Regions from separate parts of the Methylobacterium sp. TK31 genome, predicted to be linked through region 1. Evidence: predicted binding sites of a transcription regulator. Region 1 holds the regulator's gene; each other region holds the start of a gene.
What was found. The regulator LexA, encoded in region 1, represses DNA repair genes until DNA is damaged. The targets are predictions, from matches to a motif close to TGTTCNNNNTGTGTTCNG.
Positions count from the first base shown of each region.

Region 2: uvrA (excinuclease ABC subunit UvrA) is a predicted target of LexA. The motif match lies at 3,036-3,053, and genes of this name have one in related genera.
Region 3: ACXJY8_RS10100 (DUF3072 domain-containing protein) is a predicted target of LexA. The motif match lies at 5,472-5,489, and genes of this name have one in related genera.

Region 1 is NZ_CM143964.1:2,445,563-2,456,205, forward strand. Features, by position in the region: gene ACXJY8_RS11240 (FkbM family methyltransferase) at 1-626, shown strand, start outside; gene sfsA (DNA/RNA nuclease SfsA) at 637-1,344, opposite strand; gene ACXJY8_RS11250 (DUF937 domain-containing protein) at 1,509-2,276, shown strand; gene lexA (transcriptional repressor LexA) at 2,530-3,282, shown strand; gene ACXJY8_RS11260 (ComEC/Rec2 family competence protein) at 3,276-5,546, opposite strand; gene gltX (glutamate--tRNA ligase) at 5,721-7,142, shown strand; gene gltA (citrate synthase) at 7,391-8,680, shown strand; gene cmk ((d)CMP kinase) at 8,766-9,398, opposite strand; gene aroA (3-phosphoshikimate 1-carboxyvinyltransferase) at 9,404-10,643, opposite strand, start outside.
Region 2 is NZ_CM143964.1:2,560,484-2,571,126, forward strand. Features, by position in the region: gene ACXJY8_RS11880 (hypothetical protein) at 5-646, shown strand; gene ACXJY8_RS11885 (methyl-accepting chemotaxis protein) at 653-2,707, opposite strand; gene uvrA (excinuclease ABC subunit UvrA) at 3,175-6,150, shown strand; gene ACXJY8_RS11895 (transporter family protein) at 6,650-7,624, shown strand; gene ACXJY8_RS11900 (fasciclin domain-containing protein) at 7,881-8,459, shown strand; gene hflX (GTPase HflX) at 8,553-9,971, opposite strand; gene hfq (RNA chaperone Hfq) at 10,085-10,339, opposite strand; gene ntrX (nitrogen assimilation response regulator NtrX) at 10,495-10,643, opposite strand, start outside.
Region 3 is NZ_CM143964.1:2,198,008-2,208,650, reverse strand. Features, by position in the region: gene ACXJY8_RS10125 (efflux RND transporter permease subunit) at 1-2,385, shown strand, start outside; gene ACXJY8_RS10120 (hypothetical protein) at 2,470-2,664, opposite strand; gene ACXJY8_RS10115 (ATP-binding protein) at 2,799-4,190, opposite strand; gene ACXJY8_RS10110 (response regulator) at 4,195-4,923, opposite strand; gene ACXJY8_RS10105 (MarR family winged helix-turn-helix transcriptional regulator) at 4,923-5,429, opposite strand; gene ACXJY8_RS10100 (DUF3072 domain-containing protein) at 5,717-6,013, shown strand; gene ACXJY8_RS10095 (Flp family type IVb pilin) at 6,176-6,409, shown strand; gene ACXJY8_RS10090 (acyltransferase family protein) at 6,485-8,506, opposite strand; gene ACXJY8_RS10085 (TetR family transcriptional regulator) at 9,208-9,786, opposite strand; gene ACXJY8_RS10080 (efflux RND transporter permease subunit) at 9,973-10,643, opposite strand, start outside.

The sequences.
Region 1 (10,643 bases):
ACAACTGCGAGAAGAAGGTGCTCTTCACCCCGCAGTTCTTCGATCCGGAAGAGCGTGCATTGCTGCGTGCGAAGCTCCAGCCCGGCTGCACCTTCCTCGATATCGGCGCGAATATCGGCGCCTATGCGCTGTTCGTCGCGGCCTTCGCGGGGCCGCGCGCGCGCATCCTCGCGGTGGAGCCGCAGCCGGACGTCTTCGACCGCCTTACCTACAACATCGGCCAGAACCCGTTCGGGACGGTCAAGGCGGTAGCCTGCGCCGTCGCCGACAAGGCCGGCGAACTCACCCTGTTCGTCGATCCCCGCAACCGGGGTGAATCGAGCCTGAAGATCGTCGGGACGAACGAAGGGGCGCAGATCCGGGTGCCGGCGGTGCCCCTGTTCGATCTCGCCCGCGGCGAGGGCATCGAGCGCATCGACGCGATGAAGCTCGACGTCGAGGGGGCCGAGGACCTGATCCTGGAGCCGTTCCTGCGGGCCGCTCCCGCCGCGCTCCATCCGCGGCTGCTGATCGTCGAGAACGGCACGGACCAGTGGCAGATCGACCTGCCCGCCCTCCTGGAGCAGCACGGCTATCGCCGGATCGCCCGGACGCGCCTGAATTTGATCTTCGAGCGCGCCGCCTGACGAGGGCGTGCTACAGGACCGGAATGGCGTCCGCGAGGGTGATCCCCTTCGGATCGATCCGGCAGCGATAGGCATGCACTGCGACACCGGCAGCCCGGGCGGCCTGGAACGCTTGGTCGAAGGCAGGGTCGAGGTCCCGCGCCGCGTCGAACCGCTCCGCCCACATCTGGACCACGATGACGACCATGGCGCGACCGCCGGCTCCCACGACGGCGGCGAGGTCCGCCATGTGGCGGGTACTGCGGGCGGCGACGCAATCCGGAAATTCCGCGAGGCCCGGGCTGCGCATCAGGTGGCAGTTCTTCACCTCGACATGGCAGGGAGGCATCCCCTCGCCCGTGGCGAGGAAATCGACCCGGCTCGCCTGCGCGTAGCGGACTTCCGGGCGGAGACCCGAATAGCCCGCGAGCGCCGGCAGGGTGGTGTCGGCGAAGGCTTCCGCCACCAGAGCGTTCGGCCGCATCGTGTTGATGCCCACCCATTGCCGGCCACCCGGCAGGTTCGCCTCCACCAGCTCCCAGGAATAGGCGAGCTTGCGCGTCGGGCTCCGGGCCTCGGACAGAAGAGCTCGTGCGCCCGGTACGGCGAGACCCAGCATCGCCCCGGGATTGGGGCAGTGAGCCGTCACGAGGGTGCCGTCGGCCAACTCCAGATCGGCGAGGAAGCGCTTGTAGCGCCGCACGAGGCGGCCCTCGATCAGGGGCGCGGGGAAGCGCATCGGCGTGTCCTGGGCAAGAAACAGGTTGATGCCGCCGGGCCTCGGCGTGGAATCGGGCAGCCATGAGGCGCCCGGGCTGGTCAGTGCTCATCGGATGCGACAGACTTCGCGCGGTACACCCGGGTCGATAACCGGGAAAACCGCTGTTCGTCCGCGAGGCCGCCATGTTCAATCTGTTCGACATCCTCCAGGCGCAGGCGGGCGCCAACGCGCAGGGACTGGGACGGCAATTCGGGCTCTCGCCGGAGCAGAGCCTGCGCGCGATGGAGGCCCTGCTGCCGGCCCTGACCATGGGGTTGCAGCGCAACGTCGCCCACGATCCGACAGGCTTTGCCCACCTGTTCAACCTCATTGGACCGACCGCGTCCCCGGCACCGAGCGCGACACCGCAGATGGACATGCTGGTCAAGCAGCTGTTCGGGTCGCCGCATCTCAGCCAGGCGGTGCTGCAGCAGGCCGCGACCGTCAGCGGCGTGGCGATGCCGGCTCTGAAGCAAATGCTGCCCGCCATGGCCGGCATGGTGGTGGCCGGGATTGTCCACGTGATGATCAATCAGGCTCCATCGCCCGCGCCGGCCCCCCGCGCGGAGGCGAACCCGTTCGGGTTCCCGCCCAATGCTTGGTCGCAGATGATGGAGGCCTTCCTGAAGTCCGGCAGCAACGCGACCAGCCCGGCACCGTCCGCTCCTCAGGCGCGGTCGCGCCCTGCGCAGCCCCGGCTCACGGCTCCCGCGCCCGCCGTGCCGGACAAGGCGGCCTCGGATGCCCCCTTCGACCTGGTGCAGCAGATGTTCCAGACCGGCCTCGAGGTACAGCAGGAGAACGCACGCGCCATGCAGCGCCTGTTCGATACCTTCTGGCAGGACCCCCGCGGCCCCACCGGTTCAGGCGCCGACGCCGCATCGAAGGCGGGACGGAGCGGGAAGCGGTAGCGGGCATCGCGTCCGGGTCGCATGGACGGCGCCGAGCTCCATTCGATCTCGACTGCGCTCATGCACTCTGAGCGATCCCCTCCAGGTGGCGGTCGGCGGCCTCCGCGAAACCTGTCCTCGACGGAACAGTCGTCGGGCTATCCGCGCTTTCGGCAGGAACCCTTGCAGAACACTTACGGAACGTTTAACATGTTCGTGTTTTGTTTCTGATGCCGCTCGCCGCGATCCCCGGCGCCAACGAAGAGTGTCCCGCATGTTGACGCGTAAGCAGCTGGACCTGCTCCAGTTCATCCAGCTCCGGATGCGCGAGAGCGGCGTTCCCCCCTCCTTCGACGAGATGAAGGACGCTCTCGATCTCAAGTCGAAGTCCGGCATCCATCGGTTGATTACGGCGCTGGAAGAGCGCGGCTTCCTGCGCCGTCTCCCGAACCGGGCACGGGCCATCGAAGTCATCCGGATGCCGGAGAGCCTCGGTGGGAGCGCCGGCGCCCCGCGTGCTGCTCCTGCACCTGAGGTGCGCCGCTTCACGCCGAGCGTGGTCGAGGGCGGCAAGGGCAAGGGTCTGCCAGCTGGTGCCGCGGTCTCCCGCTTGCCGACGACGCAGGCCACCGACGAGAGCGGGCGTGCGGTGACCATCCCGGTGATGGGCCGGATCGCGGCCGGTACGCCCATCTCCGCCATTCAGGAGCAGAGCCACTCGGTGACGATGTCACCGGATTTCCTGGCTGGTGGCGAGCACTACGCCCTGGAGGTGCGCGGCGATTCGATGATCGAGGCGGGCATCCTGGACGGCGATCTCGTGGTCATCCGCAAGCAGGACACGGCCAATACGGGCGACATCATCGTGGCTCTGATCGACGATGAGGAGGCGACCCTGAAGCGCCTGCGCCGACGCGGCTCCTCCATCGCCCTCGAAGCGGCGAACCCGGCCTATGAGACGCGCGTGCTCGGGCCGGACCGGGTCCAGATCCAAGGGCGTCTGGTTAGCCTCGTTCGTCGTTACTGAAGGGTCCCGTCGCTCGGTTCGTCGCCGGGCGGATCGGGATCCGGAAGCTCCCGCTCGGGCGCCTTCTGGTTCGGTGAAGGGGCCGGCTGAAGGAGCGAGAGGTTGGCCTCCTTCCTCGGCGGTGTCGCCCGCCACGGCACTCTGTCTCCGGGACGCTTGACCGTGGTGATGACGGGTCCATCGCGGGCGAGGCGGATCGCCGTCGCACCGTGGGCCGCCAGGAAGTCCCGATCGAGGATCAAGGCGGCGCCGCAACCGGGCGGCGTGGCCTGCCGGGTGATCAAGATCTCGGTGCGTGCGCAATCTTCCGGAAGCGCCCGTTTGTCGGTGACGAGGGCAAGGCTGCGGCCATCCGGCGTGGTCAGAGTGCAGCCGAGGCCATCGCACCGCGCGCCCCGGAAGGCACTGATCTCTTCCGCCCGGCGTCCGTCCCCGTCGGCCTTGAGCCATTGGCCGAGCACGAAGGGTGGCGGGCGGCCGAGGATCGCGAGCTGCCCGTTGCGCTCACGGATGGCTGCGCCCACCCCTTCGCGATCGATGTAGATGTCGTTTCGCTCCGGAAACGTAGCGAGAACGATGCCGATTGTTGCCGGACAGAGGCCGAGCCAGCGCAGCGACGAGGCAGGTAGGGTCAGGATGATCAGGGCCGAGGCCAGTAGCCCGAGGGCACCGGCGCCGAAGGCCGGCACCACCAGAACCGCGTTCCCGAATCCCGCGATCCAAGTCGAGATGGTCAGCATGCCGCGGACCGCGAGGCCCATCGCCCACCAGACCGGCTGATCCAGCGCGAACGGATAGGCGAGAATGCCGAGGACCGCCGACGGCATCACGGCCAGGGAGACGAGCGGCAAGGTGAGCGCGTTGCCCACGAGTCCGAAGGGCTGCACCGTCTGGAAGTGATAGGTCGCGAAGGGGGCGGTGGCGATCTGGGCCACGAGCGTCGTTGCCAGGGTCCCGAGGATCGCTGTCGTGACGAGGGCGAACAGGCGCGGCAGCCAGCCTGCGCCATCGCGACCGAGGGCGCTCCCCGCGATCAACGGCGCGCAAGCGATCAGGCCGGCGACCGCTCCGAACGACATCTGGAAGCTTGGTCCGAGAAGGCCCTCCGGTTCGCGGGCCAGCGCGATCAGGGCGGCGATCGCCAGGTTGCGCATGCTGAGGGCCGGCCGGTCGACCAGGATCGCGCCGAGCATGACCAGGGTCATGATCAGCGACCGTTCGGCGGCGATGTCCCATCCGGAAAACACGCAATAGGCGGTCACACCCACCATGGCGACGGCGGACGCGATCTTCTTGATCGGCCAATGCAGCGCTGCGAACGGCACCACGGCGAGCAGCGCCCGCACGAGCCAGAACACCACCCCGGCCGCCAGGACCATGTGCAGGCCGGAGATCGAGACCACGTGATAGATGCCCGCGGCCCGCAGGATGTCGTTGGTCTCCCCGTTGATGAGGCCCCGCTTGCCGGTCACCAACGCCGCCGCGACCGCCCCGGCCTGTCCGCCATTGGCGTCGGTGATCCGGCGTGTGAGGGCATTCCGTGCGGCATCGACGGCGGCGGCGAGACGGATCTGCCGATCGGTCGTCTCGGCCGCCGGCCGTACCTCGACCTTGCCGACGAGGGAGCCGACAGCGCCGATCTCGCGGAAGAAGGCATCGCGCGCGAAGTCGTAGCCTCCCGGCCGGGCCGCCTCTGGGGGTGGGAGCAGGCGCGCCGTCGCGGCGATGCGATCGCCCGGCTTCAGGGTGTTCGCCTTGCGATAGGAAACGCGCACCCGGGCCGGGCGGACTTCGGCCCCGAGGGTGCCGAAGCTCTCCACCCGAAGGATCAACCGCGCACCCTCATCACGCTCGTCCAGGCCTTCGATGGTGCCGACCAAGGAGGCGATCGTCGTGCGGGCCAGGATCGGACCGGTCACGCGCTGCACCCGTGCCGTCGCCGCCGCGAACCCGAGGAGCATCCCAATGGCCGCGAGGACGAGGGCAAGTCCGACAGGGCGATCCGCCAGGAACGGAGTCGTCGCGGCCAGCAACCCCGCGGCGACGAGCGGTGCGACCAGCGACGGAGTGCCCTGTGTCGCGAGGAAGAAGACGAGGATGCCGCAGCCGAACGCCACCGCGAGCCAGGCGAAGAGCCGGCGCTGCTCGATCTCGTGCGTCCAGCCCGCGCGTAGCCAGGCGAGGACGACACCGGCGCCCGGCCGACGCACGGCGAAGCGGCGGTTGAGACGCCCCATCGCTGCCGTCGCGCGCGCCTGCGCCATCGCGTCTTCCTTCGGCTGCTGCCCGCAAGCCCCCGCCCCGCAGCCAGCGATCCGCCCTGCGATCTTTGGAAGAGGACGATTTCTTAACGCTTGCGCCCGCGCATGCTACACGCGCGGTTCCGGGCCGGTCGATCCGCCTCCCGCCCGTTTCACGAGCAAATCAAGTCCAGATTGATGTCGTCAGCCGTCGTCACGCGTTTCGCGCCCTCGCCCACGGGCTACCTCCATATCGGCGGGGCCCGCACGGCCCTGTTCAATTGGCTCTATGCCCGCCATTTCGGCGGCCGCATGCTGCTACGCATCGAGGACACCGACCGTGAACGCTCGACGCAAGGCGCGATCGACGCGATCCTCGACGGCATGCGCTGGCTCGGCCTCGATTGGGACGGCGACGTCATCTACCAGTACGCCCGGGCCGCCCGTCACCGGGAGGCCGCCGAGAGCCTGCTGGCCTCCGGCAACGCGTATCGCTGCTATGCCACGCCCGAGGAATTGACCGCCATGCGTGAGGCCGCCCGGGCCGAGGGGCGGCCGCTGCGCTATGACGGCCGCTGGCGCGACCGTGATCCGTCCGAGGCGCCGGCCGGCGTCAAGCCGGTGATTCGCCTGCGCGCGCCCACCGACGGCGAGACGGTGGTCGAGGACGGCGTGCAGGGGCGCGTCGTCTGGCAGAACAAGGATCTCGACGACCTCGTGCTGCTGCGCTCGGACGGCAACCCGACCTATATGCTCGCCGTGGTGGTCGACGACCACGACATGGGGGTGACCCAAGTCATCCGCGGCGACGACCACCTGACCAATGCCGCGCGCCAGCGCCAGATTTACGATGCCCTCGGCTGGCAGGCGCCCGCCATGGCGCATATCCCGCTGATCCATGGGGCCGACGGGGCCAAGCTCTCGAAGCGCCACGGTGCGCTCGGCGTCGACGCCTATCGCGACCTCGGCTACCTGCCGAGCGCGCTGCGCAACTACCTGGTGCGTCTCGGCTGGAGCCATGGCGACCAGGAAGTGTTCTCCACCGAAGAAATGATCGCCGCCTTCGACCTGAAGGCGATCGGCCGCTCGCCGGCGCGGTTCGACTTCGCCAAGCTGGAGAACCTCAATGGCCTCTACATTCGTGGCGCGGCCGACGCGGAGCTCGTGGCGGCGATCGACGACGTGCTGCCGGCTCTCGGCCCGGCACGCGGCATCACCGTGCCCATGAGCCCCGCTCTGCGCGAGACGCTCACCGCCGCGATGCCCGGCCTCAAGGAACGCGCCAAGACCCTCGTCGAACTCCTCGACAGTGCCTACTACCTCACCGCCGCACGGCCCCTCGTACCCGACGAGAAGGCGAAGGGGCTGCTCGGCGACGAGGCCCGCGGCCGCCTCGGTGCTCTCCTGCCCGCCCTCGAGGCGCTGCCGGAGTGGACGGCCTCGGCCACCGAGGGCGCGGTCCGTCAGTTCGCGGAGGCCAACGGACTGAAGCTCGGCCAGATCGCGCAGCCTCTGCGGGCGGCGCTTACCGGGCGCGCAACCTCGCCGCCGGTCTTCGACGTGATGGCCGTTCTCGGACGCGAGGAATGTCTCGGCCGCCTGCGCGATCAGATCGCCTGACGCCGCAGCGCACAAAAGTGCAGATTCGCCCGGTCGATCTGTCGGGAAGAATGACAAATCGGCCCGGATTTCGCTTCGACAACGAGGTGAGACGGGCCGTCGGTTGATGACGGTCCGCCGATCCGCTACCCCCATGCTCGTGTGAGCAAGTGCAGCATGCGCTGTCTTTGCACCCCGGACCCGGGTGGTCGATTGCATCGCCACGCGGGCCGCCGCCGCCCCGCTGCCACGAAAGGGTCCAGGTCTCCATGAGCGCCTCCAGCACGATCACCGTGGGCGACAACCACGTCGAGCTTCCGATCAAGACCGGCACCATCGGTCCGGACGTCATCGACATCGGCAAGCTCTACGCGAAGACGGGCAAGTTCACCTTCGACCCCGGCTTCACCTCTACCGCCTCCTGCGAGTCGAAGATCACCTACATCGACGGCGATGCGGGCGTTCTCCTCTACCGCGGCTACCCCATCGAGCAGATCGCCGAGCACGGCGACTTCCTCGAGACCTGCTACCTGATGCTGTTCGGCGAGTTGCCGACCCCGGCCCAGAAGGCGGATTTCGACTACCGGATCACGCGCCACACGATGGTGCATGACCAGATGAACCGCTTCTTCCAGGGCTTCCGCCGCGATGCGCACCCGATGGCCATCATGGTCGCCTGCGTCGGCGCGCTCTCGGCCTTCTATCACGACTCCACCGACATCTCGGACGACCAGCAACGCATGGTCGCCTCGATGCGGATGATCGCTAAGATGCCGACCCTGGCTGCGATGGCCTATAAGTACTCCATCGGCCAGCCATTCGTGTATCCGAAGAACGACCTCGATTACACCTCGAACTTCCTGCGGATGTGCTTCGCGGTGCCCTGCGAGGAATTCAAGGTCAATCCGATCTTCGCCCGTGCGTTGGACCGGATCTTCATCCTGCACGCCGACCACGAGCAGAATGCCTCGACGTCTACGGTTCGTCTCGCCGGCTCTTCGGGGGCCAATCCCTTCGCCTGTATCGCGGCTGGCATCGCCTGCCTCTGGGGTCCCGCCCATGGCGGCGCCAACGAGGCGGCCCTGAAGATGCTCGAGGAGATCGGCCATCCGGAGAACGTCGCCAAATACGTGGCCAAGGCCAAGGACAAGAACGATCCTTTCCGCCTCATGGGCTTCGGCCACCGCGTCTACAAGAACTACGATCCGCGCGCGCGCATCATGCAGAAGACCACCCACGAGGTGCTCGGACAGCTTGGAATCAAGGACGATCCGCTGCTCGAGGTCGCGGTGCAGCTCGAGCAGATCGCCCTGAAGGACGACTACTTCATCGAGAAAAAGCTCTACCCGAACATCGATTTTTACTCGGGCATCACCCTGAAGGCGATGGGCTTCCCGACTTCGATGTTTACGGTGCTGTTCGCCCTGGCCCGCACCACCGGCTGGATCGCGCAGTGGGCCGAGATGATCGAGGACCCCTCGCAGAAGATCGGCCGGCCGCGCCAGCTCTACATCGGTCCCGACAAGCGCGAATACACACCGATCGATCAGCGCGCCTGATCAGCCGACGCCTCGCCGGCAGAACTCCGGCGAGGCGTTTCTTCACGTTGGTGGCGCGTCAGCGAGGTCGTGTCGACCCGGCCGCTCAGTCCGGGCGGACGCGATCCACGACCTCGCGGGCGGCGGCGAAGGCCTCGTCGGCATCGAGGTCGGTGGTGTCGAGGATGACGGCGTCGGCGGCCGCCTTCAGCGGCGCCGTCGAGCGCTGTGCGTCCCGCGCATCCCGCGCCACGATGTCGGCCAGGATGGCCCCCAGGCTCGCCGATTCGCCCCGCCGCAGCAATTCGAGGTGACGCCGCCGTGCCCGCTCCTCCGGAGCGGCCGTGATGAAGAGCTTCACCTGCGCGTTCGGGCAGACCACGGTCCCGATATCCCGTCCATCCAGCACCGCGCCGGCGGCGTTGCCGGCGAAGCGCTGCTGCCAGGCGAGGAGAGCCGCCCGCACGGCGGGCACCGCCGAGATGCGCGAGGCCGCCTCGCCCATGGCGCGCTCGCGCAGGCGCGGATCGGCGAGACGGTCGGCGATCAGGCTGGAGGCCGCCCGCGCAGCCGCCTGATGGTCGTCGAGGTTGCGGCCGGCATCGATGACCGTCAGGGCGACGGCCCGATACAGCAAGCCCGTATCGAGGTGCGGCAGGCCGTAATGGGTGGCCAGCCGCTTGGCCAGGGTTCCCTTGCCCGAGGCGGCGGGTCCGTCGATCGCGATCACCATCGGCATCGCGTTCAACCCTCGATCCGGCCGCCGAGACCCTGCATCGTTGGCAGGAAGCTCGGGAAGCTCGTGGCGATCATCGCACCGTCATCCACCGTGACCGGTTCGCGGGTGGCGAGCCCCATCACCAGAAACGCCATGGCGATGCGGTGGTCGAGATGGGTCGCCACCATGCCGCCGCCTTGCGCCGGCGCGCCGGTCCCATGCACGATGAGGTCGTCGCCCTCGACGATGTAGGCGACGCCGTTGGCGCTCAGCCCGTCCGCTACCGCTGTCAGGCGATCGGATTCCTTCACCCGCAATTCGTGCAGTCCGCGCATCCGGGTGGTGCCTTCGGCGAAGGCGGCCGCCACGGCGAGCACCGGGTATTCATCGATCATCGAGGGCGCCCGCTCCGGCGGCACGTCGACGCCCTTGAGGCGGCTTGCCCGCACGCGCAGGTCGGCGACGGTCTCGCCGCCCTCCTCCCGCTCGCGCAGCCGCTCGATATCAGCGCCCATCTCGATCAGGGTGGTGATCAGTCCGATCCGCAAGGGGTTCATCATGACGCCTTCCAGCGTCACCTCGGAGCCCGGGACGATCAGCGCCGCCACCAGGGGGAACGCTGCCGAGGACGGGTCTGCCGGCACGACGACCTTGGTTCCGCGCAGGGCAGGCTGGCCCGTGAGGGTGATCGTCCGTCCATGTCCGTGGGGCCCGTGCGGCGTCACCGTCACCTCGGCGCCGAACAGGCGCAGCATCCGCTCCGTATGGTCCCGGGTGGCGGCCGCTTCGATCACCGTCGTGGTCCCGGTGGCGTTCAGCCCGGCCAGCAGCACCGCCGACTTGATCTGGGCGGAGGCCACTGGCGTCTCGTAGGTGATCGGGATCGCCTCGCGGGGTCCGCGCAGCGTGAGCGGCACGCGGCCGCCCGGTTCCTCGCACACCACCTCGGCCCCCATCCGGACCAGGGGGTCGAGGATACGGCGCATCGGCCGCTTGCGCAGGGAGGCATCGCCATCGAACGTCGCGGTGACAGGCTGGCCGCCGACGACGCCCATCATCAGGCGTGAACCGGTTCCGGCATTGCCGAAGTCGAGCACGTCCTCGGGGTCGCTCAGGCCGCCGATACCGACGCCGCGCAGGCGCCAGCGTCCCTCACCGACCCGCTCCACGTCCGCGCCGAGGGCCTGGGCGGCGGCAGCGGTGCGCAGCACGTCGTCGCCTTCGAGCAGGCCCTCGACATTCGTCTCGCCGATGCTGAGGAGGCCG
Region 2 (10,643 bases), 110 kb from region 1:
ATCGATGCCGACGATCCCGCTCTCCGCAGCCTCGCGCGCTGTGGTTGCCCCCGCTTTCGGACTGATGATGCTCACGCTGCCGGCGAGCGCTCAGAGCGCCGAGGGCAGCCTGTTCGACCTGCTCTTTGCGCCCGCACGGCCGGTGCAGCAAGTGGCACCCGCGCCCATGCAGGACCCCGGCTTCAACTACCAGCAGGCCCGTCGCTCGATCCGGAAGGCCGCGCGCCAGCGTCCCAAGATCCGCTACGCCGCGCTTCCGAAATCCGAGCCCCTGCAGATCAAGGTCACGGATCGGCAGACGCCCCTCGACATGAAGGCCGGTCCGGCGGCGGCCTTCATGAAGGACGAGACGCTTCGTCCAGGCGACATCGTGGTGTTGAAGGAGGGCGCAAAGGTCTTCGTTGGCCGGCCCGACGACCGGCACACCGCCCGTGACTTCGAAAGCATCGGCCGTTCCGACTTCGTCGACCGGCGGACGCGCAACCAGCTCGCCGCGATGATGCTGCCGGTCGGCGCCATGCCGGCCGACCAGGCCCGCAAGATGATGGCGCAGGCCCGCAAGGTGATGCCGACCAGCGTCGACCAGACCGTGAAGCCGGAGCTGACGGCGATGCGCGTCATCAACCCCTGGAAGACCAACCCCTAACCGGGATCAGGCTGCCCGGACCGTGACCAGGAAGCCGTCGACTTCCTGGCGCAGGGCCGCGGCCTGGCGGGCAAGGTCGCTCGCCGCGCTGAGGACCTGGGACGAACCGTTGCGGGCGGAGTCGGCCGCCTCGCGGACCCCGACGATGTGCCCGGACACCGCCCTCGTTCCCTCCGAGGTGAGGACGGTATTGCGGGCAATCTCCTGGGTGGCCGCCTCCTGCTGATCCACGGCGGCCGAGATGTCGCCCGAGATCCGGCTGAGCCGGCGGATGACCTCCATGATCCCGCCGATCGCCGTCACGGAGGCGTCCGTGGACTGCGAGATCTCCGCGACCTTCGCGCCGATCTCCTCGGTGGCCTTGGCGGTCTGGGTCGCGAGGCTCTTCACCTCCGCCGCGACGACCGCGAATCCGCGCCCCGCCTCGCCGGCCCGCGCCGCCTCGATCGTGGCGTTGAGGGCGAGCAGGTTGGTCTGTGCCGCGATGCTGGTGATCAACCCGACGATCTCGCCGATGCTGCTCGCCGCCTGCGCCAGACGGTTCACATCCTCGGCCATCCGGCCCGCATCGCGTTCGGCCTCGCTCGCCACCGCCGTCGAGGCTTCGACCCGGTTGCCGATCTCGCGCACCGAGGCGCTGAGTTCCTCGGTGGCCGCCGCCACCGTATCGGCTGTGGCCGCGGTCTCGGCGGAGGCTGCCGCCACCGACCCGCTCAGGGACGCGGTGTCGCTCGCGGCCTGGGTCAGGGCGTAGGCCGCGGTCTCCAGCTGGCTGGACGCGGCCGAGACCGCCTCGACGATGCCGCTGGCCCGGGCCTCGAAGCGATCGGCCAGAGCGACCATCTCGGCGCGCCGGGCGGCCGCGGCATGCGCGTTGAGGTAATCGGCCTCGGCGGCGATGTGCCGGCGCTCGGTCACGCTGGTCTCGAAATCGACGGCCGCCGCCGCGATGGCGCGAACCTCGCGGGCGCCATTCTGCGGGATCGTGCCGGCATCCTCGCCGCGGCCGATGGCGGTGAGCGCTGCGGCGATGCGGGTGAGCGGACGGGCGATGGCCGTGCCGAAGGCGAAGGCCAACCCGCAGGACAGGACCAGGGTCGCCAAACCGACGGCCATCCAGACCATCACGCTCTGCTCGGCCTCGGCCCGGGCGGAACCGGCGGCCGCGCCGAGATCGGTGGTGAGCCGGTCCTCGATGGATTTCAGCTGATCGATGCGCTGCGTCGCGAGGCCGAACCAGGCCGGGGCGTCGGTGAAGGCGAGCGCGGCGCCGGGGGGCGTGTCGAGAACGAGGCGGCGCAGGCGATCGACCTCCCGGGCCGCGGGTGCGGCCTTGCCGGCGTCGAGCAGGGCGGCCTGCGCAGGCTCGGCGCCGAGGCGGAACAGGGATTCGTAGGTGGCCTGGCCGGCACTGAGACCCGCGAGGCGTTCGTGGCCGGCGAGATCGATCCGGCCGGCGCCGAAGATCGCCGAGGCGGCGGCCCGTTCCTGGCCCGCCAGCTCCTTCAGGGCGAGGAAGGACGAATAGGAGGCGATGCGGCCGGCGAGGTCGGCGCTGGCGGCCACCTGGGAGACCTCGCGCACGAGGTCGAGGGCGTTGGCGATGATGCCCGAATAGAGCGCCATGTTCTGGGCCGGCGTCCGGCCGAGGCCGTCCACCGCGACGCGGTGTGGGCCGATTCCGGCGAGCTGCTCCGTCAGGACATCGTTGCGGCGGGCGACGCCGGCGCCGTAGGCGACGAAATCCAGGCCGGCCCTGCTCTCGTCCAGGGCTTTGCGCGCGGCATCGGTGCGCAGGCGCTGGGCGTCGAGTTCGGAGCGGAACTGGGTTCCCTTGGCGCCGAGATAGAGGCTGGAGGCCCCGCGCTCGCGCTGTGCCTCGTGGACGACGGCGCTGATGCGGCCCGCCATGCCCACCAGATCCTGCACGTGCACCATCCGGGTGCGAGCATTCAATCGCTCCGTGACGGCAAGTCCGACGACCATCGCGAAGGCGAGGCACGGCGCGAGGGCAACCAGAAGAATGCGGACGCGAAGTGAAGCGAATAAACCGACGAACATGGAGTGAAACCTGCTGGGAAATGCTGAGACACTGTCCAGAACACCGGTAAAAGTTGTGTTGCACGATGGTCTTTTGCTCTAAAATTTCATCAATCGTCACATTTTTAGGCAGTATCACAGCGAAGACTTGGCTGAAACGGGGTGTCGTTTGCGCCGGTTCGCGTTCCGGGGAAGAGGCCTGGCTATTCGCCCGGGCTTCGGCGCAGGCGGACCTGATGGCCGGCTTTGGTCGCCGCGGTCGTGGGAGCCGCCACGGCCGCAGGTGATCGGCTCTCATCGCGAGTACGCGGGTGGGTTCCTTTGCTCGAAAGTCCCACGATATTGTCCGCGTACGCTTTTTGTTCTAGCTGAGGGGCCGGTATGCATGGCGCACGCCTTGCCCGACGCGGTGGTGCGCCCGACATGCCGCGAGGGCTCTGGTCGAGTCCAACCGAGTTCCGCGCCGCAGACGTTCCCGAAGAGACCTCATGGCCAAAGCCAAAGCCGCCGCCAAGAAATCGCAAGCCGAGGCCGAGCGGGTCGAAGCGAAGATCGAGGCCCTGTTCGAGGGCGCACGCGACCAGCGGGTAATCTCGGTGCGCGGCGCCCGGGAGCACAATCTCAAGAACATCGACCTCACGATCCCGCGCGATCGCCTCGTGGTCTTCACGGGGTTGTCCGGGTCCGGCAAGTCGTCGCTCGCCTTCGACACGATCTACGCGGAGGGCCAGCGCCGCTATGTCGAGTCGCTCTCCGCCTATGCGCGCCAGTTCCTCGAGATGATGTCGAAACCCGATGTCGATCAGATCGACGGGCTCTCGCCGGCGATCTCCATCGAGCAGAAGACCACCTCGAAGAACCCACGCTCGACGGTCGGCACCGTCACGGAGATCTATGACTACATGCGCCTGCTCTGGGCGCGGGTCGGCATCCCCTACTCGCCCGCCACCGGCCTGCCGATCGAGAGCCAGACCGTGAGCCAGATGGTGGACCGGGTCCTCGCCCTTCCGGAGAAGAGCCGCCTCTACCTCCTGGCCCCGGTCATTCGCGGCCGCAAGGGCGAGTACCGCAAGGAGATCGCCGAGTTCCAGAAGAAGGGCTTCCAGCGCCTGCGCATCGACGGCGAATACTATGCCATCGACGACGTGCCCAAGCTCGACAAGAAGCTGAAGCACGACATCGACGTGGTGGTGGACCGGATCGTGGTCCGGGCCGACATCGCCGCCCGGCTGGCCGATTCCTTCGAGACCGCCCTCGAACTCGCCGACGGGATCGCGCTGATCGAGTTCGCCGATACACCGGAGGGCGAGGCGCCGCGTGAGGCCATCACCTTCTCGTCCCGCTTCGCCTGCCCCGTCTCCGGCTTCACCATCGCGGAGATCGAGCCCCGGCTGTTCTCGTTCAACAACCCCTTCGGTGCCTGCCCGACCTGCGGCGGCATCGGGCACGAGATGCGGATCGACCCCGAACTCGTGATCTCGGACGCCAAGCTCAGCCTGAAGCGCGGCGCGGTCGGCCCCTGGGCCAAGTCGACCTCGCCCTATTACGGCCAGACCCTCGACGCGCTGGCCCGGCATTACGGCTTCAAGACCACCGTCGCCTGGAAGGATCTGCCGGCCAAGGCCCGCGACGTGGTCCTCTACGGCACCGGCTCCGAGTCGGTGCGCTTCGCCTATGACGACGGGATGCGGGCCTACGAGGTCAACAAGCCCTTCGAGGGCGTCGTCCCGAACCTGGAGCGGCGCTACAAGGAGACCGAGAGCGACACCTCGCGCGAGGAGATCGCGCGCTTCATGAGCGAGACGCCCTGCGCCACCTGCGGCGGCAAGCGTCTGAAGCTCGAGGCCCTTTCGGTGAAGGTCGCGATGCAGGATGTAGGCGAGATCACCGCCCTCTCGGTGCGGGACGCCCATGCCTGGTTCTCGGATCTGCCGGGCAGGCTTACGGAGAAGCAGAACGAGATCGCCTACCGGATCCTCAAGGAAATCCGCGACCGGCTCACCTTCCTGATCGATGTCGGGCTCGAGTACCTGACGCTCGCGCGGGGCTCCGGCTCGCTCTCGGGCGGCGAGAGCCAGCGCATCCGCCTCGCCTCGCAGATCGGCTCCGGGCTCACCGGCGTGCTCTACGTCCTCGACGAGCCGTCCATCGGTCTGCACCAGCGCGACAACGAGCGTCTGCTCGGCACGCTGAAGCGTCTGCGCGACCTCGGCAACTCGGTGATCGTCGTCGAGCACGACGAGGACGCGATCCTGCAGGCCGATTACGTCGTCGATGTCGGCCCCGGCGCCGGCATCCATGGCGGGCAGATCATCGCGCAGGGGACGCCGGAGGAGGTCCTGAAGAACCCGGCCTCGCTCACCGCCAAGTACCTCACCGGCGAGATGAGCGTCCGCGTCCCGACAGCTCGCCGCAAGGGACGCAAGGGCAAGCTTAGCCTGATCGGTGCCCGCGGCAACAACCTCAAGAACGTCTCCGTCGAGATCCCGCTCGGCACCTTCACCTGCATCTCAGGCGTCTCCGGCGGCGGCAAGTCGACCCTGATCATCGATACGCTCTACAAGGCGGTGGCCAAATCCCTGAACGGTGCCCTGGAGCATCCTGCCCCCTTCGAACGCCTCGATGGGCTGGAGCATCTCGACAAGGTCATCGACATCGACCAGTCGCCGATCGGCCGCACGCCGCGCTCCAATCCGGCCACCTATACGGGCGCCTTCACGCCGATCCGCGACTGGTTCGCCGGGCTGCCGGAGGCCAAGGCGCGCGGCTACCAGGCCGGGCGGTTCTCGTTCAACGTGAAGGGCGGGCGCTGCGAGGCCTGCTCGGGCGACGGCGTCATCAAGATCGAGATGCACTTCCTGCCGGACGTCTACGTCACCTGCGACGTCTGCAAGGGCCGCCGCTACGACCGCGAGACTCTCGAGGTGAAGTATCGCGACCATTCCATCGCCGACGTCCTGGACATGACCGTCGAGGAGGCCGCCGACCTGTTCAAGGCGGTGCCGACGATCCGCGAGAAGATGGAGACCCTGGCCCGGGTGGGCCTCGGCTACGTCAAGGTCGGGCAGCAGGCGACCACCCTGTCCGGCGGCGAGGCCCAGCGGGTGAAGCTCTCGAAGGAACTGTCGAAGCGTGCCACCGGCCGCACCCTCTACATCCTCGACGAGCCGACGACGGGCCTGCACTTCCACGACGTCGCCAAGCTGATGGAGGTGCTCCACGAACTCGTGGACCAGGGCAACACCGTGGTCGTGATCGAGCACAACCTCGAAGTCATCAAGACAGCCGACTGGGTCATCGACATGGGCCCTGAAGGCGGCGACGGCGGCGGCGTGGTCGTCGCCGAAGGAACCCCCGAACAGATCGCCAAGTCGCGGGCGAGTCACACCGGGCGATTCCTGCGCGACGTACTGGCTCGGCGGCCCGCCGCGGCAGCGGTGAAGGGCCGGGCCGCCGCCGAATAGGCGTCCACTCGCCGAGACCGGTGCCGATTCGTCGGTGCGGAGCGGTCGGCGGGCGTTCGGCGGCGCATCAACCCGCCGGAAGCGGCATTTCCGGTGGCCCGGCCTGCGCAATGGCCAGCGTCGGTTTGCCGGATCGTCCTGAGGGCGAACCGTAACCATAACGGCTTGAGAGTTCAGCGGTATTTTGCCGTTCTGGGTGCCGGAGCGCCGGGGGAGAGCCCGACCAACCTGCTCAAAAGGTTAACAAATTCTTCCGCCGCACTGCACCGAAAATGCGGCTTTTGCGCAACGGTCGGGTTCGAACTGCCCCGTTTCCAAGCATTCCGCTGTCCTTCCGCGGCGTCCTGTAGAATAGTTCTCGACGTTGAGACTTGAGAACGGGCCGCAAGGGGGGCCGCCGGACCAACTGCAAACAAGCCGCAAACAAGCTGCGCATCGGCAGAATGGTTCGGACGGCTGCGTGGCGGACGCCTGAAATCCTTGGGAAGGAAGAGTAAAAATGTCGAAGAACTGGCTCGTCGCCGGAGCGCTCGCGCTCACGGCCAGCATGACCGCCACCGCGTCCTACGCGCAGTCCACCACGGTTCCGGGTGAGCAGGTCGGCTTGGCCACCGGCGCGCCGCTGCCCGAGGGCATCTATGCGCTGAACACCTTCGTCTATCAGATGCGCGACAACCCGTCTGCTCTCGACGTCGGTGTGAACATCCCGGTGCTGGTCTGGTCGACCCCGCTGGTTCCGCTCGGCGGCCGCATCGAGCTGCTCGTGGCTCCCCCGACCGTGTTCGCCTTCGGCAAGAGCGGCTCAAACCTGCGTGACCTGTCCATCAACGTCGGCACCTTCGTCGGCGGCATCTGGGCCTTCGATCTGGGCAACAACTTCGGCGTCAGCTTGCTCGGAGGTGTCTACCTCAACGAGCTGAACGGGGACCGCGGCGTCCTCGTGACGAACAACGGCACGATCGCTGCCTCGGCCGTGCTGCCCCAGCTCTCCTCGAACACCTACCGCTTCGGCGTTGCCGGCAGCTACACCGGCGACGGCTGGAACCTCACCGCCAACCTGACCGCCAACATCTACGACTCGCCCTCCAACTTCGGTGGTGTTCGCAACATCGGCCTCGGCGGCTTCACGCAGTCCTACTCTCTGTCTGACTCGCTGAACCTCGATCTGACCGCGACCAAGAAGTTCGGTAAGTTCGAGATCGGTGCCATCGCGTACGGCACCTACAACTTCGACATCAGCGCCAAAGGTGGCAACCTCATCAATGCCGCTCAGGGCGACCGCGGTCGGTTCCTGATGGGCGGTCTCGTCGGCTACGACTTCGGCTTCGCCACCGGGCAGGTCTATGTCGCTCGCACCGTCGCCAGAAGCGCTGCCAGCTTCGACAGCACCGAGATCTCGGGCCGCCTGATTGTGCCGCTGTACTCGCCGACCCCGGTCGCCGCCGCTCCCGCGCCGATCATCCGCAAGTACTGATCCGATCTTCGGCGATGGGGCCTGGCTCCGCCGCCGATAGGATCAAGCAAAGCCCGTCCGACACCTGTCGGGCGGGCTTTCGCTTTTTCGGCGGTGGCGACATTCCGAGCGCGGATTCGAGCCGGAGCCTCGTTTCCGAGCGCGACCCCAACCGGCCGGCCATGCAATCCGCCCGTCTCTGAAACTTTTCCCGGCCGTCCTCCGTACCGAACGATGACCCCCACGAAAGGGGCAATCGTTTTAGAGGATACGCTTCATGATCACTCGTCACGCCCGTCGCCCGGTGGCTTCCAAGATCGCCGCCGTTGTACTCGCCTTCTCCGTCGGTGCCGCCTTCCCGGTCACGGCCTTCGCCAAGAACCCGATGGTCGGCGGTGCGCCGATGTACGCCTCGAAGACGATCGTCGAGAACGCGGTGAATTCGAAGGATCACACCACCCTCGTCGCCGCCGTGAAGGCCGCCGGCCTGGTCGACACCCTGTCGAGCCCCGGTCCGTTCACGGTCTTCGCGCCCACCAATGCCGCCTTCGCCAAGCTCCCGGCCGGCACCGTCGAGACCCTGGTGAAGCCCGAGAACAAGGCGACGCTCACCAAGATCCTGACCTACCACGTGGTCCCCGGCACCTACACGGCCAAGGATCTGATGAAGCTCGCCAAGGATGGCGGCGGCGAAGCGCAGCTGAAGACGGTCGAAGGCGAGCCGCTCGTCGTCCAGACCAAGGGCAAGAAGGTCTACGTGACCGACGCCAAGGGCAGCACCGCCACCGTGACGGTCGCCAACGTGATGCAGTCGAACGGCGTCATCCACGTCATCAACGGCGTGCTCCAACCCTGAAGCCTGCGAGCCCGCCAAGGCTCAGACGCGAACGCCCGCGATCCGAGAGGATCGCGGGCGTTTCCCGTTCGTCTCTCGCGGGCGGGTGCTCTCTCAGCCCGCCCGGTTCAGGCGTCGCGCGCCCTCGAAGCGGTTGAGGAAGCGCGGCTCCTTCTCCGGGGCGATGCGGATGGCGAGGTGCATCGTGCCCCCCTCCTCCTCGCGCCGGTCCAGCACCTCGGCATTCTCGTAGAGCCAGTGCAGCGCCGCCCCGTCCTCCGGGGGAAGGATCACCGCGAAGGTCGAGCGCTGGCGCGCGATCCGCGCCTCGATGCGCGCCGTCAGGACGCCCAGCCCCTCCCCGGTCAGGGCCGAGACCAACACCGGCGCGTCGCTGTCGCGGTCGCTGCGCCCGTGTCCGCTGAGGTTCAGGAGCCGGGTACGCTCGTCGGCGTCGAGGAGGTCGGCCTTGTTCCAGACCTCGATGATCCGGGAGGCCGAGGTCTCGATCCCGAGTTCGCGCAGCACCGAGCCCACATCCTCTGCCTGCGCGGCACTGTCGACGTGCGACACGTCGCGGACGTGGAGCAGGATGTCGGCATGGATCACGTCCTCCAGGGTCGCCCGGAAGGCGGCGATGAGGGAGGTCGGCAGCTCCGAGATGAACCCGACCGTATCGGAGAGAATCACGGTCTCGCCGTGGGGCAGCTTCGTCGCCCGGGCCGTCGGGTCCAGGGTGGCGAACAGCATGTCCTGCGCCATCACCTGGGCCTTGGTTAGGGTGTTGAAGAGCGTCGACTTGCCGGCGTTGGTATATCCGACCAGGGCGACGATCGGGTACGGCACCCGTGCCCGGCTCTGCCGGTGCAGCCCGCGGGTGCGGGTGACGCTGTCGAGTTCCCGCTCGATCTTGGTCATCCGCTCCTGGATCATACGCCGGTCGGCTTCGATCTGGGTCTCGCCAGGGCCGCCGAGGAAGCCGAAGCCGCCGCGCTGGCGTTCCAGGTGGGTCCAGGACCGGACGAGGCGGCTCTTCTGGTAGGCCAGATGCGCGTGCTCGACCTGCAGCGTGCCTTCCCGGGTGGAGGCGCGGCGCCCAAAGATTTCCAGGATCAGGCCGGTGCGGTCGATGACCTTGCAGCCGAAGGCCTTCTCGAGGTTGCGCTGCTGAACCGGCGAGAGGGCGCAGTCCATCACCACGAGGCCGATCTCGCGGGCCCGGATCACGCCGGCCAATTCCTCGACGCGGCCCTTGCCGAGATAGGTGGAGGGACGGATACGCTGCACCGGCGCGACGATGGCCTCGACCACGTCGAGCTCGATCGCGGCCGCGAGGCCGGCGGCTTCGTCGAGGCGGGCCTCGGTGGAACGCAGAGCTTCCGGGCTGCCACTGGCGTTGCCTCGCGCCGCTGCGGCCGCGGCCCGCCCGAGATAGGGTCCGACGACGAGGGTGTGGGTTGCCGCCGCGATGTCGCCTTCGGGAGCGGCCATCGCTTGGAGCCGGGCTTCCCCGGGCGTCATCGGTTCAGTCATGAAGGTGTTCGTTCAACCCTGTCCTGCGTGTCTTCAGGACAATGGGCGCTCGCCGGCCCCAGACAAGGGTGCGGCAAACCTTTCCGGTCGAACCGATGCGGTTTGGTTCGGGCTCACGCCTTCTCGGGCGCCGTCTCGTCGGGTTCGAAGAGCTGGACCGGGTGGCCCGGCATGATCGTCGAGATCGCGTGCTTGTAGACGAGCTGTGAGTGACCGTCCCGACGCAGAAGCACGCAGAAGTTGTCGAACCACGTTACGACACCCTGTAGCTTGACTCCGTTGACGAGGAAGATCGTGAGCGGAATCTTGTTCTTGCGAACATGGTTCAGGAACGTGTCCTGGAGGTTCTGAGCGCGCTCGCCCGCCATTTTTTCTTATCCTTGATTCGCAGTCGCCGCCCGCCGTGGTGACGGGTTCTCGTCCGTTGGTCTCGCGTGAGCCGGTGCACACGATAACATGGCGCCGGTTCCGGAACATTACACGTGTATCGGGCACGCGATGCAAGTGCATCGCCGCCGCGTTCTCAGGGGCCGATGCCGAGCGACTTGAGTTTCCGGTGGAGCGCGGAACGCTCCATGCCAATGAATTCCGCGGTGCGGGAGATGTTGCCCGAGAAGCGCGCAATCTGCGCCACGAGGTACTCGCGCTCGAAGATCTCGCGGGCTTCCCGCA
Region 3 (10,643 bases), 250 kb from region 1:
AAGGTCCGCCTCGACGAACTCGCCAGCCTTGTGGACGGCTCGGAGGAGCCTCGTACCTTCGCGCGCTTCAACGGCGAGCCGGTGGTGGCCTTCGCGATCTCGCGCTCCACCGGCGCCAGCGACGCGGAGGTGGCGGTCGGCGTCGCCAAGCGCATCGCGGAACTCGGCACCCGCCATCCGGGCGTGCGCTTCGACGTCATCGACACCTCGGTCACCAACACGGTGGGCAATTACCACTCGGCGATGCTGAGCCTCGTCGAGGGCGCGGCGCTGGCGGTGATCGTCGTGTTCCTGTTCCTGCGCGACTGGCGCGCCACGCTGATCGCCTCGATCGCCCTGCCGCTCTCGGTGCTGCCGACCTTCTGGGTGATGAGCAGCCTCGGCTTCTCCTTGAACGCCGTCAGCCTGCTGGCGATCACGCTGGTCACGGGCATCCTCGTCGACGACGCCATCGTGGAGATCGAGAACATCGTCCGCCACATGCGCATGGGCAAATCCCCCTACCGCGCCGCCCTGGAAGCCGCCGACGAGATCGGCCTTGCCGTCATCGCCATCACGGCGACGATCATGGCGATCTTCGCCCCCGTCTCCTTCATGAGCGGCATTGCCGGGCAGTATTTCAAGCAGTTCGGCCTGACCATCGCGGCGGCGGTGTTCATGTCGCTCCTCGTCGCGCGCCTGATCACGCCTCTGCTCGCGGCCTACTTCCTGCGCGACCACGGCCCCGACCACAGCCGCGAGGGCCCGGTGATGCGGGGCTACACCCGCGTCGTCGCCTGGTCGGTGCGCCACAAGTTCATCACCCTCGTGCTGGGGCTTGCCTGCTTTGCGGGGTCGATCCTATCGACCGGCCTGCTGCCGGCGGGCTTCCTGCCGGCGGAGGACGCCGCCCGCACGATCTTCGTGGTCGAGCTGCCGCCCGGCGCGCGCCTGTCCGACACCACGCAGGTGAGCGACGGCCTGGTGGAGCGCATCCGCGCCCTGCCGGAGGTGCGCAGCGTCTTCGTCGACGGCGGCCGCCAGCTGCCCGCGAAGAAGGAGGTCCGGCTCGCCACCTTCACCATCAACCTCACCCCGAAGAACACCCGTCACCGCACCCAGAAGCAGGTCGACACGGCCATCCGGGCGATCCTGCACGACGTGCCCGACATCCGGTTCTGGGCCCTGCGCGAGGGCGGCCAGCGCGACGTCACGCTGATCGTTTCCGGCCCCGACAAGGCGGTGGTGGCCGAGACGGCAGCGCGGCTCCAGCGCGAGGCGGCGAGCGTGCCGCATCTCGTCAACGTGCTCTCGACGGCGCCGCTGGACCGCACCGAGATCCGGATCCGGCCGAAGGCCGGGGTCGCGGCCGATCTCGGCGTCTCCACCGACCTCATCGCCGAGACGGTCCGGGTCGGGACCATCGGCGACATCGGCGCGAACCTAGCCAAGTTCAACACCATCGACCGGCAAGTACCGATCCGGGTGCAGTTGCCCGAGCGCCTGCGCGGCGACCTCGCGCAGATCGAGACTCTGAAGGTGCCGGTGAAGGGCGGCGCGGCCGTGCCGCTCTCCACCGTGGCCGACCTCAGCCTCGGGCGCGGACCGACCGCCATCGACCGCTACGACCGCGCAATCCGCGTGGCCCTCGAGGCCGACATGGAGGGCTCGGACGCGCTCGGGGCGCTGATCGGCGCGGTGCTCGCCCTGCCCACCGCCAAGGACCTGCCGCCCGGCGTCACCATCCGGCAGACCGGCGACGCCGAGGTGATGGGCGAGGTCTTCGAGGGCTTCGCGCTGGCCATGGGCGCCGGCCTGATGATGGTCTTCGGCGTGCTGGTGCTGCTGTTCGGCAACTTCCTGCAGCCGCTGACCATCCTGTTCTCGCTGCCCCTCTCCATCGGCGGCGCGATCCTCGGGCTGCTCATCTTCAACAAGCCGATCTCGATGCCGGTGGTGATCGGCATCCTGATGCTGATGGGGGTGGTGACCAAGAACGCCATCATGCTGGTGGACTTCGCCGTCGAGGAGATGGCCCGCGGCGTCGACCGGGTCACCGCCATCGTGGATGCGGGCCGCAAGCGGGCGCGCCCCATCGTGATGACCACCATCGCCATGGCGGCCGGCATGGTGCCCTCGGCCATGGCGCTCGGCATCGGCGGCGAGTTCCGCGCACCGATGGCCATCGCGGTGATCGGCGGCCTCATCGTTTCCACCGGCCTGTCGCTGGTCTTCGTGCCGGCGATCTTCATCCTGGTGGACGACCTCTCGCGCCTGTTCGTGCGCCTCTTCGGCCGCTTCGTCGGCGCCGTGGACGAGCCGACGGAGGGCGCGTTCGCCCTGCCGCCGACCCATACGGCCAACGACCCGAAGCCGTTCCCGCCGCCCCGCATCGCCGCCGAATAGGCCTGCGGCGGGCCCCGCAACGAAAAGGCCCGGACCTTTCGGTCCGGGCCTTTTCGTTGCGTCCTGCGAGCTTCGAAGGCGCGGTCAGCCCTCGCTGCGAGCGGCGAGGCGGCTCGCGGCGAAGCAGAGGCCACCGGCGACGACGAAGAGCACCGCGAAGGTCTTCACGGTGGCGTAGAACAGCGCTGCCTCGATGCCCGCATCCGTGTAGAGCACGGCGCAGATGGCGGTGATCGGCAGGAGCAGGAGGATCAGGAGGGGGGTCAGCGGGCTCTTCATTGGCGCGGGTCTCTCAACCTCTGTCGGACCCGGTTCACCGGCCCCTGTGGCGTTTACTGCGACCCTCATAGCATCGCCGCGCACCGGTCGCCAAGCTGGATCGGCCACGCTTGCCTGCGGTCGATGAGCCCGGATCAGGCCGGGATCCGCACCGTGGCACGCAGGCCCCCGAGCGGGCTGTCGTGCAGGCTGACGTCGCCGCCATGGGCGCGGGCGATGTCACGGGCGATGGAGAGCCCGAGGCCGGAGCCGCCCGCATCCTGGCGCGCGTCGTCGAGCCGGACGAAGGGCTTGAACACCTCCTCGCGCTGCTCGACCGCGATGCCGGGTCCGTCGTCGTCGATGGAGACGAGGAAGGCGCGGGCCTCGCGCCGGCCGGTGATGGCGACGGTCTCGCCGTAGCGGGCGGCATTGGCCGCGAGGTTGAAGAGGCAGCGCCGCATCGCGTCCGGCCGCAGGGTCAGCTGCGGATGGTCCTCCATCTCCACGGCCTCCACGTGGGCGCCGAGGCGCTCGACATCGGTGCGCAGGTCCTCGAGGAGCGCCCGCATGTCGGTGGGCACCGCGGCCTCGCCCGAATCGCCGCGGGCGAAGGCCAGGTAGGCCTCGAGCATCCGGCTCATCTCGTCGACGTCGCGCTGCAGGTCCTCGACCTCCGGGGTCTGTTCGACCAAGGCGAGGGAGAGCTTGAACCGCGTGATGATGGTACGCAGGTCGTGGCTGACCCCGTTCAGCATCGTGGTGCGCTGTTCCATCGCCCGCTCGATGCGCCGCTTCATCTCAATGAAGGCGTGGCCGGCCTGGCGAACCTCGCGGGCGCCGCGGGGCCGGAACTCGATCTCGCGGCCCTTGCCGAAACTCTCCGCGACCGCCGCCAGCCGCAGGATCGGCTTGATCTGGTTGCGCAGGAAAAGGATCGCGACGCCGAGCAGCACCAGGGACGAGCCACTCATCCAGAGCAGGAAAATGTGCGAGTTCGAGGCGTAGGCCATGCTGCGCCGGGCGGTGACGCGCATCACCCCGTCGGGGATCGAAACCCGGATCTCGATCAGGCTGGAGCGGCCCACGGTGTCGATCCAGTAGGGCCGGCGGATCTGGCGCCGGATCTCGTCGGAGAGCGCCTCGTCGAGGATCGAGAAGAACGGCCGCGGCCCGGCCGGCGGCAGCTTGGCGCCCTTCAGAATGTCGACGTCGAGGTTGAGCCGGTCATTGGCGATCCGGGTCAGGGTCTCGGAATCCTTGTCCTGCGGATAACTCTCGTAGATGTCGATCAGCGCGGCGACGTCGGCGGTGACGGCGGCGGAGAGGCGGCGCGTCACGAGCTGCCAGTGGCGCTCCATGAAGGTGTAGGCGATCACCGACTGCAGCAGCACCACCGGCGCGATGATGATGATCAGCGAGCGGGCATAGAGCCCCTTCGGCAGCACGTCGCCGATGGCGCGGCTGACCAGGCGCCAGAGTCGCCCGGGCCGGGGCAGGGCGGCGAGGCGGGTCGCCGTGCGCTGCAGGAGGCCGGCGGCGGCCATGGGCTCAATCGACCGCGAGGCGGTAACCGACGCCCCGCACGGTCTGCAGGAACAGCGGATTGGCCGGGTCGACCTCGGTCTTGCGGCGCAGGCGGTTGATCTGCACGTCGATGCTGCGCTCGGCCGCAAGACCGCCGCTCCCGGCCAGGGCCTCGCGCTCGACATTGGCGCCGGCGGCCTGGGCCAGGATGGTGAGGATCTCGCGCTCACGCTCGGTGATGCGGATGAGTTCGTCCTCGCGGCGCAGCTCGCCCCGGTCGATCCGGTAGGCGAAGGGGCCGAAGGTCACGGTGTCGTACCCCTGCGCGCGCGCGCCGCCGCCGTCTGGGCTGCGCCGCTTGATGATGTTCGACAGGCGCAGGATCAGTTCGCGCGGCTCGAAGGGCTTCGGGAGGTAGTCGTCGGCGCCGATCTCCAGGCCCATCACCCGGTCGTTGGGGTTCGAGCGGGCGGTAAGCATCAGGATCGGCACCCGCGAGGTCTGGCGCACCTCCCGGGCATAGTCGAAGCCGCTCTCGCCGGGCATCATCACGTCGAGCACCAGGGCGTCGAAGACGAAGCACTGCGCCTTGGTGCGGGCCTCCGGGACGTTGCCGGCGGCGGTCACGCGAAACCCCTGCTCGTAGAGGAAGCGCGACAGCAGTTCCCGCACCCGGCGATCGTCGTCGACCACGAGGATGTGGGGCGCATGGTCGGGCAGCTCGGCGTTCGTGCGCGCTCCGGCGGTGCCCATCAGGCGACGCTCCGTGCGCGCCGGGCCATCAGGCGCTGGACGGCCGCGCGTGCGTCCGGCTCGATCATGCCGAACAGGAAGCTCTCGGCCGAAAGCGGCGCCTCGCCGCCGCGCTCCGAGGCCGCGAGCGCCCGCGCCACCCGCCGGCTCTGCACCCGCATCAGGTCGCCGGCGAGGTCCGCCCCGGCGGCGGTGCAGAACAGCAGCCGCTGGCGCCGGTCGCTGGTGCCGGTCTTCTGCACGATGTAGCCCTGGTCGATCAAATCCTTCAGCACCCGGTTGAGGCTCTGCTTGGTGATGCGCAGGATATCGAGGAGTTCGGCGATCGTAAGACCTGGATAGCGGTCGACGAAGTGCAGCACCCGATGATGGGCGCGGCCGAAGCCGTACTGCGCCAGGATGCGGTCGGGATCGCCGACGAAATCCCGGTAGGCAAAGAACAGCAACTCGATGAGATCGTCCCCGGAGCCGGAGGAGGGCGGCGCATCGGACTCGGCATCTCGCATCGCGTGGGCAGTCACGTCGGGGGCGACCTCGATTTACGTCAGCGTTGTTGACATGTTCCAGCCCCGTCACCACCCGTCAAGCCTCGGCGCCGGGCGAATCCCCCGGCCCGTGATCCTGTCGCTCCCCGCAGCGCGATGACGGGCCTGGACCGGACCCGTGGACCAACGGCCTCCGAACCCGTGAGACACTTGACCACGGGACAAGCCGGCCGCCACGGCCCCCTGGCAGGAACCGGGATGCGGGCCCCGCGTTCACCAGAACATTTCGTGAACCGGAGAATTCCATCATGGCCAGCACCCAGGCTTCCAAGGCCCAGGATTCCAAGTCCAAGGCCTCCGAGTCCAAAGCGTCCGCATCCAGGGCGGACGAGAATCCGAAGACCGATCCGAAGGACGTTTCGAACCAGATCAAGGACCCGAGCCAGTGGACCACCGGCGGTGAGCCGATGACCGGTGCGCAGGCCTCCTACCTCAAGACCCTGTCCGAGGAGGCGAAGGATCCGGAGGCCTTCGATCCCGATCTCGACAAGGCCGAGGCCTCCCAGCGCATCGATGCCCTCCGCAAGGAATCCGGCAAGGCCTGACGGTCGAGGCCCGAGGCCGGGACCCAGGCCGTCGGTGTCATCCGGCGGCTCGGGCCTGTCGACCGGGGCTGCGTGGAACTTCGGCGATCCGCTTAAGTCCTCCGCAAGGAAAGCCGTCTATCGTCCCGCACGAGCGAATTCGGCGAAAGACGTCACGGGGCCATGACCGAACTGGACATCAACCATTCCAGGGATCGGCATGGCTCTCGGCCGGTCCCGCGCTTCCGAACACTGGCTCGGCGCTTCCTGAAAGACACGTCCGGTTCGACGATGATCGAGTACGGCCTCATCATGGGCCTCGTCTTCCTGGCGATCGTGGGCGCGTTACGCTTCTTCGCCGACCGGACGAACGGGATGTACAATTACATCAGTACCGCCTTCAACCGGACGTCCTGACCAAACGGCGACATGCCCGCGCCCGGCCGCAGCGCCGGATCCGGGAAGAATACGCTGCCGGATCGATTCCGACGGTCACTCGCCGCTCGGACGCGCGACCTCTTTCACGAGCGGGCGGACGAGGCGGTCTAGGAAGGCGAAGCGCTGCCCCTGGATGACGCTCTCCCGAAGATGGACCTGGTCGATATACAGGGGCCGCAGTTCGGCATTCACCGCCGGGCACGTATCGATCCCGCACATCCACGGCGCCGGATCGAGGATTTCCGCGCCGATCTCCTGCGCCAGGGTCCTCAGCCGATCGTGGATCGGCTGGCTGAGCTGGCGGAAGTGCACGCGATCGATCGACTGCACGTTCGCCGTGTCCTGACCGAGGTACAGGCGCTTCACCAGTTCCTGCGGAACATCGAATTCGCTGAACGGATAGGTGAGCAGGATAGCGACTTCGGTCCCGGATTGCCGCACGCGCTGAAGCTGCTCCTTCAAGGTCTGCATCGATTGATCGAGAAGACCGGGCAGGGTTTCTGGCGTCCAGTCCACGCAGCGATCGCCGTCCATGAAGCAAACGGTCTGCCCGGAGCGAAAATAACCGGACCACAGCGAGGTGAGGACCACGCGTTGATACGCCCCTCCCTCCGCCAGGAGCAGGGCATGATCGAGGAAGGTTCCGCAGGCTGATCCCGGCTCGTGACGATTGACGCCGGGCAGGACCGGGCACCCGCCATATGTTACGAACGTGAGGTTCGGATGCGTGGCCGCATCGGCCTTGGCCCACCGGCCGTAGATCGCCTGGGTAATCGAATCCCCGACGAACAGGATGTCACCCCGCGCCCGCCCCGCGAGCTTGCACGCCGGCAGGAGCGGGTCCTGCGCGAGCCGATCGCAACGCTTAGGATAGGCCCAGTCCGCATCGACCGAGGCGAGATCCTCGAACGCGGCGACGAGGTTCGGTCGGCGCTCCGGCAGGCCCTGCTGGCGCACGGCATAGCCGGACAATCCCGCGACCGCTCCGATCATGGCGATCAGACCGAGCCGGCGGGCATTACCCCCATGCATCGCGGGAAAACCGGTTCGCTGCACGAAGCGCCCGGCGAACACCATGACCGCGAGCGGACCGGCTCCCGCGATTAGCGGCACCGGCAGCGAGAAGTGATGGATCGCGACCGCGAGCGGCCAATGCCAGAGATAGATCGAGTAGGACCATTCCCCCAGAAGCTGGGCGGCCGGAAGCCGGATCAGATCGGAATCCCCTCGATTGGCCAGCAGGAACAGACAGGTGGCCGCAACGGGTAGCGCCGCCCGGTAGGAAGGCCATGGCATGTAGGCGTCGAAGGCGACGATGCAGAACACCAGCACGGCCAGGCTGCCGATCTGGACGGCGCGCTGGATCTTCGCCTGCGACCAGGCGATGGGGTGGAGCGCGACGAGGCCGCCGGCCAGCATCTCCCATGCCCGCGTCGGCAACAGGTAGAACGCCGCGGATTGATGAGAGGTGGGCAGAAAGATGCAGAGGGCCAGGGACAGCCCGCACCCGATCCAGACCATCAGCCGCAACAGAGACAGTTTCGGCGCGAGCTTCCAGACCAGCGCGAGAAAGACCGGGTAGATGAGGTAGAACTGCCACTCGACCGACAACGACCAAGTGTGCAGCAACCACTTCAGATCGCTTTGCCGGTCAAAATATCCCGCCTCCTGATAATACTGGATATTTGAAAAAAACCCGAGCGATCCGATGATGTGTCGGCACAGCTGCTTCAGTGCGAGCGGATCGAGATAGATCACTCCAAAGATCAGCAGAGCCACGCACAATCCGAACAGCGCCGGCACGATGCGGTCGAACCGCGCCGCATAGAATTGCAGGAAGTTGAAGGTCTGGTCCCGCAGGCGTCCGGTGATAATGCGCGTCATCAGGAAACCGGAGATGACGAAGAAGATATCGACTCCAGTATAGCCGCCAGAAAATCCAGGAACTTTATAATGGAATAACACGACTGCTGAGACAGCAATCGCTCTGATGAAATTGATATCTCTACGAAACTTCGAACCTTTCGCGCCTGCGTCGACTTTGCGGCCACCGTCAAGCGTGAGCTGGGTTATCAATTGTCAATCACCTCAGAACAATTTTTAATCCCATCCTTCCTGAGTTTTGTCAAATATATCACGAAGTATAGTACCTATTTATCTGTATTTCATCCAAATATAGAAGCATTACTCCGTCTGTAATTATATTGCATGGCATTTAGACGAGACGACTATTGTCAAACTAGAGATAAAAACCAGTCCAAAACGTTCATCTATGGTTGTATTACTGGGTTTATATCAGACAGTATTCGAAAATATTCAGAATATCGACTGACAGAATCAATCACTCTGACCTCGCGGCAGAAGCTGTTCGTTCGACACCTTCGGGAGGTTTGAGGTCCCGAGTCTCGCGGGATGCCACGGGATTCTGCGTCGGTATCGATCCGGAAGAGCGCGGACTCAAAGAGTTCCACAGGACATCGCCTCGAACGACCTTGCATCGGCAAGGCATGAGACGTCCTCGACTTCGATAGGACTTCGGGCGTTCAGGGATGCGGGCGGCAGACCCCTCCGCTTATGCCGGGTTCACGGCCTTCGCGGGGCCGGGTCGGCCGCATCTTGGCCCGACGCGACGACCGACTGATAGGTAACTCGAAGATTCGACGACGCGCTGGGCGGCGCTCATCCGGAGCGCGACAGCCCCGAAGACCGGTCGATCGACCCGGAGCCTGCGCATATGGGCGCAAGCCCCTGCTTTACGAAGCCGGCGGAGCCCTGTGTCAGGGCGCCGGAGCGGTCGGCGCAGGTGAATGTCCGCGCTCCGTTGTGGCGGACCGTGCGGCCTGGAGGAGGTCGTCGGCCAGGCTCGGATCATCGACCGCGCGCGCCAGGATGACAGCGCCGACGAGGGTCGAGAGCTTGGCCAGCGCCCGCTGACGGCGCCGCTCCTTCGCGCCCTGGGGCGAGAGTTCGGACAGCAGCCCGACGAGATGGCGGACCCCATGGGTGAAGCGTCCGCGCAAGGGGCTGCCGGGCGACTCGCGGGCGACGTCGTTGGCGAGGGCGGCGAGGGGGCAGCCCAGGCCCGGCGCCTGGACATGGGCCAGGGACAGGTATTGGTCGATCAGTACGTCCAAACCGCCGCGTCGGTTCTCGCCCAGGGCCGAGTCGAACGCCTCGACGGCGAGGGCGTCCTTGCTGGCGAACTGTCCGTAGAAACCGCCATGGGTCAGCCCGGCCGAAGCCATAATGTCGGCGACGCCGACGCCGTTGAGACCCCTTTCCCGGAACAGCGCGGCGGCCACCTCGACCACCCGCTGGCGGTTGAGCTTGGCCTGCTCCTGCGAAACCCTCGGCATTCCCGGCCCTCCCGTTGCGCGCCCAGCCTTATATAGATGCGGACCGTCATCCAAACAGAGGTCCGCGCCGGTCGGCCCGCCGAGGGGGCTGGGTGCGGGTCGGCCGATGGACCGCGCGGGCTCGGGAAACCCCGCGCGATTCACGGATGGCATCCGGCGCAGGAAGGTCCGGCCTCGGCATCGTCGTCAGGTCCGGGCCGGGTGGGGTATCGCCTCCGCGCCCCTTGGGGCGTCCCGGCCGCGCGCGCCGCGCTCGACGCGGAACCAGAGGGCGTAGAGGGCCGGCAGGAACAGGAGGGTCAGCAGGGTCCCGACGCCGACACCGCCGATGAGCACATAGGCCAGCGCCCCCCAGAACACCGAGTGGGTCAGCGGGATGAAGGCCAGCATGGCGGCGGCGGCCGTCAGGATCACGGGCCGTGCCCGGCGCACCGTGGATTCCACGATCGCATCGTAATCCCCCAGGCCCGCCGCCTGGTCGTGGTGGATCTGGTCCACCAAAATCAGGGTGTTGCGCATCAGGATTCCCGACAGAGCGATCAGCCCGAGGATCGCGTTGAAGCCGAAGGGCTGGTGGAAAAGCAGCAGGGTCGGTGCTGCGCCCACCAGGCCCAGCGGGGCGGTGGCGAAGACCATGAACATGGTGGCGAACGAGCGGACCTGGATCATGATGACGGTGAGCGTCACGATCAGCATGATCGGGAACACCGCCACCAGGGACATCATCGCCTTCTCGCTCTCCTCCACCGCGCCCGCCGTGTCGATCCGGTAACCCGGCGGGAGCTTGGCCCTGATGGAGGCCAGCAGCGGGACGATCTGAGCGTGGATGTCCGGCGGCTGCCTGCCGTCGAGGACGT